3 regions of the Priestia sp. HNGD-A6 genome follow, and region 2 is predicted to be linked to each of the others. Evidence: riboswitches for the same ligand, from Rfam matches in the RefSeq annotation. Region 2 holds a riboswitch; each other region holds the start of a gene.

Region 1 (4,610 bases), 190 kb from region 2:
ATAAAAAAGGAGGGGCTTTAATGCGCCGACATTCCAAATTGCCCATTGTTCTTGTTTTTGCCTTCTTTTTATTCATCGCAACTGTTTTGTGCGTAACCTCTTATATGTCTTGAACGTATAAATAATATAAAAAAATCGCCTCATCGAAGGCGATTTTTCTATCCTAGCATTATATCTTCGTTTGGATAGCGAACGGCTTCACGCTTTTGCTTAGATAATGAAAACGCAAGCGTTAATGGCCCCACTTTTCCTAAAAACATGATAAAGATAATAATCACGCGTCCAAAGTACGAAAGTTCAGGAGTCGCTCCCATCGATAAACCTACTGTTCCAAACGCAGAAACAACTTCAAACATAATTTTTACAAACGGCAGGTTTTCCGAAATATTTAACAGGAAGATGGCCCCAAACACAAACATAATTGAAATCATCGTAATGGCTAGTGCCTTAAACACATGAAGAGGAAGAAGTCGTCTCTTTAGCAGCACAATATCTTCCCTGCTTCGTAAAAATGCCCATACAGAAAAGACAATCACCACAAACGTCGTGAGTTTGATACCCCCTCCTGTTGACGCACTCCCTGCACCAATGAACATCAATAAAACCATTAAAAACACCGTTGCGTCATGCAAATGAGCTAAATCAATTGTATTAAAGCCAGCGGTTCTTGTTGTTACCGCTTGAAAATAAGAAGCCCATACTTTGTCTCCTAATGATAAATTTCCGAGCGTATGCGAATTGCTGTACTCTAAGAAAAAAATAAAAAGCATGGCAATCACGTTAATGGCGAACGTGCTGATAATCATAATTTTTGAATGCAGCGTTAGTTTTTTATACGATTTTTTCACCCACATATCAGCAAGGACGGTAAACCCTAACCCACCAATAATAAAGAGAAAAGAAATCGTGATGTTAATAATAGGATCTCCTACATACTGAACTAAGTTATCAGACAGTAGTCCGAACCCTGCGTTATTAAAAGCCGAAATCGAATGAAACAAGCTAAAGAACAGCCCCTTAGACCATCCGAATTCCGGAACCCAGCGTATCGCTAAAAAGATCAGTGCAACAAACTCAATTAAAAATGAAAAGATGAACAACCTTTTAACTAGCAGCACAACTCCACCGACGCTCGTCTGATTTAATGCCTGCTGAACGAGCATACGCTCTTTAAATCCAATTTTTTTACCTAGCATCATAAAAATCAGCACGGCAAATGACATAATGCCAAGACCGCCTATTTGAATTAACAGCATAATAATGGTTTGACCGATGACGGTAAAACGCGTACCTGTATCTACGACGGCTAAGCCGGTCACTGTCATAGCGGAAGTAGATGTAAAAAGGGCGTCTACCCACCGGATTGGCTCAGTAGTAGAAAAAGGCATCATCAATAGAAGAGCACCAATAATAATTCCTCCGCCAAAAATGGAAACAAGAAGCTGCGGAGGAGTTAGTTTAATGATTTGTTTTTTCATGAGTTAAACTCCTTCTTCTTCAAAACGGTTTAAATCGCGATTATGTCCGATAACAATCAGCATATCTCCTTGTTCAATTATTTCATGCGCGGTAGGCGAAATCACCATTTCCCCGTCTTTTCGCTGAAAGCCGATAATATTGCAGCCGTACTTGGCACGGATATTTAAATCAAACAGCGTTTTATTATGAAGCTTTTTAGAAGCGACAATTTCGACAATACTATAATCCTTTGACAGTTCAATGTAATCAATGATTTTTTCTGACACCACGTGATGAGCAATACGCTTCGCAATATCGCGCTCAGGGTGAATGACTTTGTCCGCTCCTATTTTCTCCAGCACTTTTTGATGATACATATTCACCGCTTTTACCCATACTTGCTTAACGCCCATATCTTTTAAAAGCATCGTTGCAAGCACGCTTGCTTCGATATCGTCTCCAAACGAAATAAGAGCATGATCAACGTTACGAATGCCTAGCCCTTTTAAGCTAGCTTCATCAATTGCGTTCGCTTGCACGACATATGTAGCTGAGTTGCTATATTTCTTTACTACCTCCTGATTGCGGTCGATAGCGAGCACATCCACATCCAAATTAGCAAACTCTTCAACCAAACTGCCTCCAAAACGACCTAATCCCAATACAGCAAACTGTTTTTTCATAATGTATTTATTCCTTTCTTCAACTGCTGTGTGTTCTCTTAGCTTATACTTTTTCTAAAAAATTACATGTTTTTCTTAAAAAAAGCGCAAAAAAACACAGGAAGGCTCCTGTGTTTTTTCACACTCTTCCCCCTCAAAACGCTTGCGAAGTTAGCTGTCGGGTTCGGGTTTTAAGAGTAACCCTACCTTTTTAAGGATTCACCCCGGAGCACAATATGTGCGTAAATAATGGGTCCTCCGCTCCGTAATGGATTAAGCGATTTTTATTCAAATGTCTATGATCTATTTTTTAGAATAATCGATTCGATTCATGATACGTTTCACTTCACGAAAGCTATCTTACTCCTGTGGATTTTGTCTGTCAAGATATTTTTAGGGAAGACATCACTTGCGCTGCAAACTGCAAAAATCATATAAATCTAAACTGACAATCAGTTTGTGAAATTGATCAAACAAATTAATAACAGCCAAAAGCTCTAATAGCTGCGTATCACTGTAAAATTTCTTTAATTGATCCATATCAGCATCCGTCAAATCCCTTGGACGCACTCGGTATACATCTATAAATCGAAACAGCAGTCGATCTTTTTCTTCCAGCTCTTTTTCTCTTAACACTTTTTGATTAAGCGTCTTATCGCCTACATATGACATGCTCATACACGTCTCACAGCCGTTAACACCTGCTAGATAAAGCCTGATTTTTTCCTTAGTCTCTCTTTTTACTATATCACTGTTCCAAAGCTTGTCGTATAGCTCATCATACAACCTTTTTACATCTGGAATTAAGTTCAGTGCTTTTTCAAAATTTGTTCCCTCTTCGTTTGTTAACAAAACTCTTGCCATTTTTTACTCACTCCTTTTTAATTATTATAGTAAGAAAAATGGAGATTTCAGATAACAAATAAAACATATTATCTGCTATTACTAATCAAATGAAACATTAATATGAAAGAAGGTTTTCAATTGAAAATTGATGAAATTGATTTATCGATTTTGCAGGCACTGCAGCAAAACAGCCGTCTTTCCTTAAGAGAGCTAGGAAAACAAATTAACCTGTCTCCTCCTTCAGTGGCAGAGCGAGTAAGACAGCTAGAGAGCTTTGGTATTATAAAAGGATATACAATCGATATTGATTATGAAAAGCTGCAGTTGCCCGTCTCGTGTTTTATTGAAGTAACCATGAAAAACGGAGAGCACGAGCGTTTTAAACGATTTATTTCTCAGTATCCCTATGCTTTATTCTGTGAACGCATCGCCGGACAGGCTTGCTTCATTACAAAGCTTCAGCTTCCTCACCTGCACGTACTCGAGCAATTTATTAACGAAATTACACCTTATGCCAAAACGATTTCACACATCGCCCTTTCTCACGTGGAGATGTCTTCTGCATTATTGAGTCATTTAAAAGATGAAAAGTGATTGAAACATACGTTCACCGTACTAACGAAAAGATCCGAACGATTCATCGTTCGGATCTTCTTTCCACTAAACTACTTCTGTCCTAGCCTCTTTTATTCGTCCAAAAGCATAAAAAATAACCCTCCAAAGCTGGAGGGTATAAATTTTCCGAATAATGAAAGTTTTACAACTTCATTCTATCAGGTACCGACATTTCTGTCTACTTAAAAATGTAAAAGAGCTCTCTATTAATAGAAAGCTCTTTTACCTGCTTGTTTTTTGAAAACAATCAATCTATATAAAAGGGAACTACCTAAGGTTGAAAGTCACGTGAAACCTTGGCAGTTGATCCTGGATATACCGGTTGATATGATTCAAAACAAGTTCTTTCATCATTTCTTCTTTGACTTCTGATTCCGTTTTTTTATCTTTTTGTTTTAAAATAAGAATATAATAGACTTTACCCATTTTAATGGGCTTACTACACTCTCCGATGTGCTGTTTTTTTAAAACATCTATAAAAGAGGGAGATAGACTTGAAAGCTTTAGATTATCATCATTCTCTATTTTGCTGATGGTCTGGACATCAGCATATTTTTTTTGAACGTCTTGAAGCGATGTTCCTTTTTGCAGCTCAGCCGCAACGGTCTCGGCATCATGTAAAGTTGTAAAAGTTAGCTGCGAAAAAGATACGCGCGTTACATCATTCTCAATACGTGTATAGTAAGCGTCTAGTTCATCAGACGTAATTTGTTTACGGAAATATTCTTCTAATTTAAACTGATTTATTAGCTGTTTAGTTACATCGCTAGAACGAATGTGCAAGACTTCATAGCCTTGTTTTCTTGTATCTTCGTCATATGAACGTTTGATTTGTTTCCACATATCCTCGACTTTTTTCTGTACCCTGTCACTTGTCTTTAGATGCGAAATTAAGATTTTTTGCATGACAAGCTGCCGCAACAACTCTTTGCGGTAGCTTGTATCATTTAGCGGAGCATCGGGATTTAAGAACCCTTCAACTGCTAAAAAACGATTGAATTCAGCTCCTGTCACCTTTCCTCCTTCATA
Region 2 (4,610 bases):
TTCTTGCATAGTTCAATGAATTTTCCACTACCTTTGTCATTCCTGCTACAGGAACAATGACCACACTTCCTTCAAGCTTTCCAATCTTTTCTCCTTGCTTAATACGAAGCTGCTCTCCTACCGCTTCATAGTGCGTATGAATGCGATGAAAAATATAAACGATAACCGGTAAGAAAACGAGCACGGACCATACTTGTGAAAACTTCGTTGTAAACAAAATGATTAGCACCGTTAAGGTAATGAGGGCACCAATTAAGTTAATGGTTAGCTTTCCTTGCCAGCCGGCCGGCTTTTCTCTAAGCCATTTGACAATCATGCCTGTTTGAGAAAGCGTAAATGGAATGAACACTCCAACTGCATAAAGAGGAATTAATTGTTCCGTCGCTCCTTTAAAAGCGACAAGTAAGACAATAGAAGCAATTCCAAGGGTCACAATTCCATTTGAATAGCCTAGTCGATCGCCGCGAATTTGAAACATTCTTGGCATGTATTTATCAGACGATAAGTTTACGGCAAGCAAAGGGAAAGCTGAAAAACCTGTATTCGCCGCTAGCACTAAAATCAGAGCTGTGGTGCCTTGAATAAAATAATAAAACCCATTTCGTCCAAATACACTCGATGCAATTTGTGATACAACCGTTTCATCTGCTTTTGGAGAAATGCCAAGCCAATAAGCTAAAAACGTGATGCCAGAAAATAAAACGGCTAAAATACCGCCCATCAGCATTAATGTATGAACAGCATTTTTTGCACCTGGATCTTTAAAGTTAGGCACTGCATTCGAAATAGCTTCTACACCAGTCAATGCCGAACAGCCTGATGAAAAAGCTTTTAATAATAAAAACAAACTAATACCTGGCACCACGGTACCGAGAGATGTATGAAGCTCAGGTGAAACTTGACCTGTCACTATTTTGAAGAAGCCCACCGCTATTAACAAAATAAGAGCAATCACAAATAAATAAACCGGATAAGCTAAGACAGAAGCGGATTCTGTTACACCTCGTAAATTTAAAACCGTAATAAAAATCACCAGCAAACACGCAATTACTACGTTATAGTGATGCAGCGTTGGAAAAGCCGAAGTTAAAGCATCGGTTCCTGCTGAAACACTCACGGCAACTGTTAAAATATAATCTACTAACAGTGATCCCCCAGCGATAAGTCCAGGATTTTCTCCTAAATTGGTTTTCGAAACAATATAAGCTCCTCCGCCTTGCGGATACGCATAAATAATTTGACGATATGAAAGAATTAAAGCCGTCAGCAGCACCAATACCCCAATCGCAATTGGAATCGAATACCAATAGGCAAGCACGCCCACTGTTGCAAGGACAATCAAAATCTGTTCTGTTCCATAAGCCACTGAAGATAAGGCATCTGATGATAAAATAGCCAGCGCTTTAAGCTTACTAAGCTTTTGATCGCCTAACTCTTTTGTTTTGAGCGGCTTTCCAATCAATAATCTCTTGAGAACTGAATAGTTCACGTAATTTCCCTCCGATGATTGCTTAGCTACTATTCACTGTTCGTTGCTAAGCTCCGTTACAAGTTCATGAATAAGTGATATTATCCCTAAAAAATACCTTTTTATGTTAAAAAAGCGCACAAAAAAAACACTAAGGGTTCTCAGCGTTTTTACACAGCTTAAACCTCCTCTCCAAAACGCTTATGGGGTTAGCTGTCGGATTCGGGCTATGAGAGTAGCCCTACCTTTTAAAAAAGGATTCACCCCAAGTGACAATGCACAAATTTGGGTCCCCCACTTCTGACGAATTAAGCGATAACAGGTCAATATAATTTTCGGTTAAAGAGTATGATCGATAACATGTTTCTTTCATAACTATCCTTTGTTCTTAGATAATATACTCCCGTACAAATGGTTTGTAAAGCATTATTTTACGTAAACGATAAAATAGTACTTAAGGCGCTTTTAAGGGGAAAACAAAAGGCCTTCTGCCTGCTTACAGAAGACCTGCTTTCTTTAACTTTTTGCTTTTAAAACGGCTGCTAGCTTGTTTTTCGTTTGAGGACCATAAATGCCATCTACATCATAAGGAAGATACACAAGCTGAAAACGTCTGACTGCATCTTTCGTTTGTACTCCATATATTCCGTCTACTGACCCTACTTTAAAATTAACCGCGTTTAATGCTCTTTGAAGCTGTTTCACTGCTTCTCCAGAATCGCCTTGTTTTAAAATTCCATTGGGAAGTGGATATTGTTCAGAAGGTGGAGTTGGTGACGGTGTTGGAGATGGGTTTGGTGAAGTTCCTGAAGGAATAACAATTGTTTTTCCAACCTTTAGGGTTAAAGGATCCGAAAGCCCTGTATTTGCTTCTTGAAGCTCCTGTACTGTTATGCCGTACTTCTGTGCAACACTGTACAGCGTATCTCCTTGCTTAATTGTATACGTTTTTTCACCTGGTTCAGAAGGTGATGGATTTGGTGTCGGTGTTGGAGATGGCGATGGATTTGGAACTGCACGACGAGGTAAATTTAAATATACGGCAATTCCTTTTGCATACGATTCACCCATGCTTTTTAAAAAAGCTTCATTTTGAAGAAGTGCTGCATCGGCGCTCCTATCAATAAAAGCTATTTCAGTTAATACTGCAGGCATATTTGTTAAGCGAAGCACCGCATAATTGGCCGATTTTCGTCCGCGATTCGGATGATTATACGACAGCAGCGTTGGCTGTACTTGCCCGTGCACAATCGATTGAAACGTTTTACTAGCATTGCTAGCGCTTCTATAAACATAATCTTCGTATCCTGTTCCTCCACCGGCATTTACGTGAATAGACATAAATGCATCTGCTCCCCACGAGTTAGCTTGAGAAGCTCGCTGAGATAACGATAAAAAAGTATCTGTGGTACGGGTGGTTTTAATCGTAAAGTCACTGTAAGTGCTATTTAAATAGCTTATTAAATATTGTTGAATTTTTAACACTAAGTTTTTTTCATACAGTCCGCTTGCTCCAACTGCTCCTGCATCTGCCCCACCATGTCCTGCATCAAGATAGATTTTTTTCATATTACTTGTCCCTCCTTATTGTTAACATATGCATGAGGGAAAAAAGTGCTACGTATACTAGCCTACTTAGTGAAAAATTACTAAAAAAGGAGATTGAGACATAACGAAATCACTTCAATCTAAAAACGAACAAATAGGATAAATGCGCTAGTATGGATGGCTTGTTACATCGCTGTTGAATTCCGTGCAAGGCTTCGCTTTCCGCGGGGGGGCTGGTGAGCCTCCAATCAACTGCTAGAAGCAACTAAATAGATGAAATCTACGTTTACCCTACCAATAAAAAAATCCGCACAATTCATCGTGCGGTTCCCTCCCCCCTAACATACTTTTGGTCCAAATTCTATTCTGGTTGATTAAAGTATAGATCAGGAGGGTCTATTATTTATAACGTTAGGACCTATTTAAAAAGCAGAACGCCTACAACAATGAGAATAATCCAAATTGGAATGCTTATCAATATCCCTATCACTAAACCTTTAAAGAAATTTCCTTCTTTCATTTTTATTACATTCCTCTCCAACAGTATTTTCTAACGATACTATGATTGGCTGAAAACTCTCTGAAGTTATACTGAAATACAGTGCAGAGTGAACACATAAACAATCTCACTATCTGTTATACACTACTTTTACTTATAGATTCAATGAGACAAAAAGCTCATCCTTTTTGATTCATGTAAACAAATTCTTTCTTGTATGTAACAAAACAATAAAAAAGCTCCCTGTAAATTATACGACAGGCAGCTTTTTTATAAACAAGCTATATTATTCAATTTACGTATGCAGAATGTTATTTATTCATTGTGAAAAACAAAAAAAGTCGGAGAGAACGTACAAACGATCTCTCCGACTTTTAAAAATTAATATTGGCTCATGTATTGGTCACGTTCCCAAGGATGAACTTGTGTACGGAACATATCCCACTCGATTTCTTTCGCTTCAACGAAGTGCTCTGCTAAGTGTTCACCTAATGCAGAAACCATCACTTCGTTTGATTGGAAGCTATCTAAAGCTTGAGCTAATGTTGCAGGTAAATCTACGATACCTTCTTCAACACGCTCTTCTTTTGTCATTACATAGATATTACGATCAATAGGTTTTGGAGCTTCAAGATTGTTCTTGATTCCATCTAAACCAGCTTTTAATAGAACAGCCATTGCTAAATATGGGTTAGCAGCTGGGTCTACGCTACGTACTTCAACACGAGTTCCTACGCCGCGAGAAGCTGGGATACGGATTAATGGGCTACGGTTGCGAGCAGACCATGCAACATAACAAGGAGCCTCATATCCAGGTACTAGACGCTTATAAGAGTTTACAGTAGGATTTGTTACTGCTGTAAAGCTGTGTGCGTGCTTGATGATACCTGCGATAAATTGACGAGCAGTATCACTTAGCTCTAGATTACCGTTCTCATCATAAAATGCGTTTTGGCCATCTTTGAATAATGAAACGTTACAGTGCATACCTGAACCGTTCACACCAAATAATGGTTTTGGCATAAATGTAGCATGTAAGCCATGTTTACGTGCAATTGTTTTTACAACAAGTTTGAACGTTTGGATATCATCACA
Region 3 (4,610 bases), 900 kb from region 2:
TTCATTAAACATAGATTTTGGCCATCTTTTAATGTCGTGATCCGCATGTGCGTTATGACATTGATAGCATGGATAATATGTATGACAGCAATAAAATTTTATTGCAATAATATCTTTATCCGTATGATAGTGCGTACAGCGCGTTTCGGAATCCACTGTGTCACCTTTTACTGCAGGTACAGATTTGTTCATTATCATCACTCCTTATGAAAAGTATAGCATGCTTTTATACGCCTTATCATACATATGTAAAAAGAAAAATGCTATAATAAAACCATCGTTTTACATGTCAGATTGCATGCTAAAAAGATCAGATAAAAATTGATGTCAAAACAGATCGATTAAGTGAAGTAAAGAGAGGAAGAAAAAATGAGTAAGCAAGTTATCGTTTTTACCGGAGGCGGAACAGCTGGACACGTAACACCAAACATTGCCATCATGAAAGAATTAGACAGTGAAAAATGGGATATCCATTATGTCGGTTCTCACAATGGTATTGAGAAAGAATTAATTACAAAATTAAACGTTCCATATCATGCGATTTCAAGCGGGAAGCTGCGTCGATACGTAGATATGGAAAATGTAAAAGATGTATTTCGAGTAGCAAAAGGGGTTGGCGATGCACGTCGCGTGCTGAAAAAGTTAAAGCCTTCTCTTGTTTTTTCAAAAGGGGGTTTCGTCACAGTTCCTGTGGTAATGGCTGCTAAATCTTTAAACATTCCCGTGTTCATTCATGAAAGTGATTTAACACCGGGACTGGCAAATAAAATTGCGCAGAAATTTGCCACTAAAATTTTCACTTCTTTTGATGAAGCCGCAAACTACTTTCCAAAAGAAAAAGTGCAGGTTGTTGGTTCACCTATTCGAAAAGAGCTATTTAGCGGAAGCGCAGCGAACGGGGAAAGCTGGCTACGCTTTTATGATAAGCGCCCCATTTTAACGATTATGGGCGGAAGTTTAGGAGCACGCCGTATTAATGAAATCGTTCGAGAGTCTTTGCCTGAACTGCAAAAGAAATTCCAAATTGTACACCTTTGCGGAAAAGGCAATATTGATACAAGCCTTGAAAAAGAGTCGGGATACCGTCAGTTAGAATACGTAAACGAACAGCTTCCTGATGTTCTAGCGGCAACTGATTATGTGATTACACGCGGCGGATCCAATGCCATTTTTGAGTTTTTAGCTCTTCATAAACCGATGATGATTATTCCTTTATCAAAAGCACAGAGTCGCGGAGATCAAATTTTAAATGCACAATCCTTTAAGAAAAAAGGCTACTGTATGGTTGTAGAAGAAGAGCAGTTAACAAAAGAACTGTTTTTGCGTGAAGTAAATGAGCTTCAGCAGCAGGCAAGTACGATGAAGCGTACAATGCGTGAAGCAACAAAAACGGATGCCATTTCAATTCTTGTAAATGAAATTGAGAAAATGAGCTAAAAAAAGCGTTCTTATCTCCTCGATAAGAACGCTTTTTTCTTCTGAAATTATTATTTTAAAATAATGAATAAATATAGAAAAATAAAGCTTTTAAAATTTCAAAAAATGTTGTTGACAGTAAATTTTAACAGGAGTAAGATTACTCTCATGAAACGTTCCACTGTGAAACGCTGAGTCTTTTCTGAAAGAGAAGGAAAGAGCGGAGGACCCAATTATCAGGGGTGAATCTCTTAATTGAGTAGGGTTACTTTCTTGACCCGAACCCGTCAGCTAACTTCGTAAGCGTTAAGAGAGAGGATGGTGTAATCGTGGTCGTTTTCTATAACAGCGGATAGTACGCTCCTTTCAAAATATAGGTGAAAGGAGCGTCAGGATGCATTTATCTAAGCAAATGATTCAAATGATTGAATATCGGGCCATGTGCGATCAGCAATCTTTTGATCTAGCAAACCGCTATTTGTCTACGTTAGTTAATCAAAGTTTTAAACGCAGCAGTAAAAACTATTATTAAGTCTAAAAATTAAATAACAAAGATACGCTTAATCAATTATGAGCGGGGGACCCAATATTTTGTACGTATGTACTAGGGGTGAATCTCTTAACTGAGTAGGGTTACTTCCATAACCCGAATCCGACAGCTAACTCCGTAAGCGTTTTGGGAGTAAAAAATTCGTGTCAATCACGGCTTATTTGTCGTGCATTAAACCGCGGAAGAGAACTCTCTTCTGCGGTTTTTTAGTGGAAAAAAATAGCATCACGTCTCGCCTTTAGCTTTCTTGGACGTGATGGTTTATGTAAAGCAATAGTTACTAAGCTTAGAAGCTATCATTTTTGTTAGGAAACAGTTAGGAGGGAGCAACTTGGATATGATCATGCTTGGAACGCTTGCCATATTAACAGCTGCTATGTACGGAATTATTTGCTGGTCGTCTCATGTAGTAGACGAAAGAGAGGAGAAGTGAACATGTCGTTCATTTTGTTAGGTATTTCAGTTCTCGTTTTAATTTATTTAGTATATGTACTGTTAAATCCAGAACAATTTTAATAAGCGGAGGAATAAAACGTGGGGATTTTTCTACTATCAGTTGCGCTGCTGCTTGTTTTTGTAGCGCTTATTGCAAAGCGCGTAGGTATTTATATAGCGAATGTGTTTTCAAACGACAAAAACACTAGCTTGGTAGGAAAGATAGAAACAGTTATGTTTAAAGCAGCAGGAATTAAAGGGCTTAATCAGACGTGGAAGCAATATGCATTTGCTCTTGTTTTGGCGAATACGTTTATGATTTTTGTGGTGTACCTTATCTTCCGGTTTCAAGGGGTACTGCCGTTTAACCCAAGCCACATCAAAGGAATGGATCCGGCACTTGCTTTTAACACGGCCATTAGTTTTATGACAAATACGAACTTGCAGCACTACAGCGGCGAATCAGGTTTGTCCTATTTCTCGCAGATGGCCGCCATTGTATTTATGATGTTTGCTGCACCAGCAACGGCACTTGCAGTAGCAATCGCTTTTATTCGTGGGCTAGCAGGGAAGGAAATGGGAAACTTTTTTGTTGATTTTGTAAAGTCAATTACGCGTATTTTACTTCCTATCGCTTTTATAACAGGCATTTTATTTGCGTTTTTAGGTGTCCCTCAAACGTTAAGCGGGACTGTGACTGCCCATACATTAGAAGGAGCAACGCAGCAAATAGCAAGGGGACCAGTTGCTTCTTTTCTTTCAATCAAAGAGCTAGGAAACAACGGAGGGGGATTTTTTGGTGTCAATTCAGCTCATCCATTTGAAAATCCTAACGCGTTGAGCAATGTATTACAAATCGTCCTTATGCTGTTATTGCCAACAGCACTTCCTTTCACATACGGAAAAATGATCGGACAGCGTAAGCAAGGCCGCATCTTGTTTGTAGCGATGAGTATGCTGTTTATCGTTATTTTAAGCACAGCGTTTGTAACAGAGTGGGGAGGCAATCCAAGACTTGGTGCTTTTCATCTAAATGAAGCGAACGGTTATATGGAAGGGAAAGAAGTCCGTTTTGGTGTCGGCATGTCGACGCTTTACGCCATCGTGACGACAGCAAGTGAAACAGGTGCAGTCAACACCATGCACGATACCCTGACGCCTCTTACCGGGTTATTAACGCTTGGAAATATGATGTTAAATACCGTATTTGGCGGTGTCGGAGCAGGATTTATGAATGTTATGATGTACGTCATCATTGCCGTATTTTTATCAGGTTTAATGGTTGGAAGAACACCAGAATACGTAGGTAAAAAAATTGAAGGAAAAGAAATGAAACTCATTGCCGTGACGCTTATTCTGCAGCCGCTGCTAATTTTAGGAGGAACAGCCGTAGCGCTCACTACTCATTTAGGAATGGAAGGTATATCAAACCCTGGCTTTCACGGCTTAAGTCAGGCACTGTATGAATTTACGTCGTCAGCAGCAAACAATGGGTCCGGTTTTGAAGGACTCGGTGACGCAACGCCGTTTTGGAACATTTCTACGGGAATTGTTATGTATATTGGACGCTACTTCGGACTAATTACAATGCTGGCGGTATCGAGCTCACTAGCATCTAAGCAGCTTGTTCCCGAAACACCTGGAACATTTAAAACGGATACGTCTTTATTTAGCGGCATTTTAATTGGAACTACCGTTATTGTAGGAGCACTTACGTTTTTCCCCGTGCTTGTGCTTGGGCCGGTTGCTGAGTATTTAACACTGTAATCAAGAAAGCGGAGGATCATAATGAATAAACGGAATTTTGCAAATAATATTGAATTGGATCGCAACAGTCATATTCAAGGTTCTGTAGATAAACAAGCTTCATCGATTTTTATTCAATCAGTAAAGCAGGCGTTTATCAAGCTCAGCCCAAGAACGATGATAAAAAACCCTATCATGTTCGTAGTAGAAATCGGGTTTATAATTACGCTTTTTTTAGCCGTTGTTCCGGACCTTTTCGGAGAAAGTACAGTAAGCACAGGATTTAATGTTGCCGTATCTCTCGTGTTATTTTTCACCATTGTTTTTGCTAATTTTGCAGAAGCATTAGCAGAAGGACGAGGAAAAGCACAGGCAAACTCATTAAAGAAATCGAAAGGCGATATTACAGCTAATCAGCTTCAAAACGGGCAAATGATACAAGTTCCGGCATCGCAACTAAAAA

What was found. A riboswitch is a leader RNA that binds a small molecule or an ion and turns the genes downstream of it on or off. The one in region 2 is predicted to bind cyclic di-AMP.
Region 1: linked by a shared signal. The riboswitch ahead of SCI76_RS21035 (TrkA family potassium uptake protein) and the one ahead of SCI76_RS20065 (APC family permease) in region 2 are both predicted to bind cyclic di-AMP.
Region 3: linked by a shared signal. The riboswitch ahead of kdpF (K(+)-transporting ATPase subunit F) and the one ahead of SCI76_RS20065 (APC family permease) in region 2 are both predicted to bind cyclic di-AMP.

Annotation. Positions count from the first base shown of each region.
Region 1 is NZ_CP138621.1:4,119,704-4,124,313, reverse strand. Features, by position in the region: gene SCI76_RS21040 (TrkH family potassium uptake protein) at 159-1,478, opposite strand; gene SCI76_RS21035 (TrkA family potassium uptake protein) at 1,482-2,141, opposite strand; cyclic di-AMP (ydaO/yuaA leader) riboswitch at 2,266-2,410, opposite strand; gene SCI76_RS21030 (carboxymuconolactone decarboxylase family protein) at 2,526-2,984, opposite strand; gene SCI76_RS21025 (Lrp/AsnC family transcriptional regulator) at 3,105-3,560, shown strand; gene SCI76_RS21020 (peptidyl-prolyl cis-trans isomerase) at 3,849-4,610, opposite strand, start outside.
Region 2 is NZ_CP138621.1:3,929,772-3,934,381, reverse strand. Features, by position in the region: gene SCI76_RS20065 (APC family permease) at 1-1,489, opposite strand, end outside; cyclic di-AMP (ydaO/yuaA leader) riboswitch at 1,652-1,793, opposite strand; gene SCI76_RS20060 (N-acetylmuramoyl-L-alanine amidase) at 1,985-3,037, opposite strand; gene glnA (type I glutamate--ammonia ligase) at 3,897-4,610, opposite strand, start outside.
Region 3 is NZ_CP138621.1:4,834,337-4,838,946, forward strand. Features, by position in the region: gene SCI76_RS25160 (CHY zinc finger protein) at 1-192, opposite strand, end outside; gene SCI76_RS25165 (undecaprenyldiphospho-muramoylpentapeptide beta-N-acetylglucosaminyltransferase) at 370-1,437, shown strand; cyclic di-AMP (ydaO/yuaA leader) riboswitch at 1,596-1,738, shown strand; gene SCI76_RS25170 (hypothetical protein) at 1,811-1,948, shown strand; cyclic di-AMP (ydaO/yuaA leader) riboswitch at 1,964-2,104, shown strand; gene kdpF (K(+)-transporting ATPase subunit F) at 2,402-2,482, shown strand; gene kdpA (potassium-transporting ATPase subunit KdpA) at 2,507-4,168, shown strand; gene kdpB (potassium-transporting ATPase subunit KdpB) at 4,190-4,610, shown strand, end outside.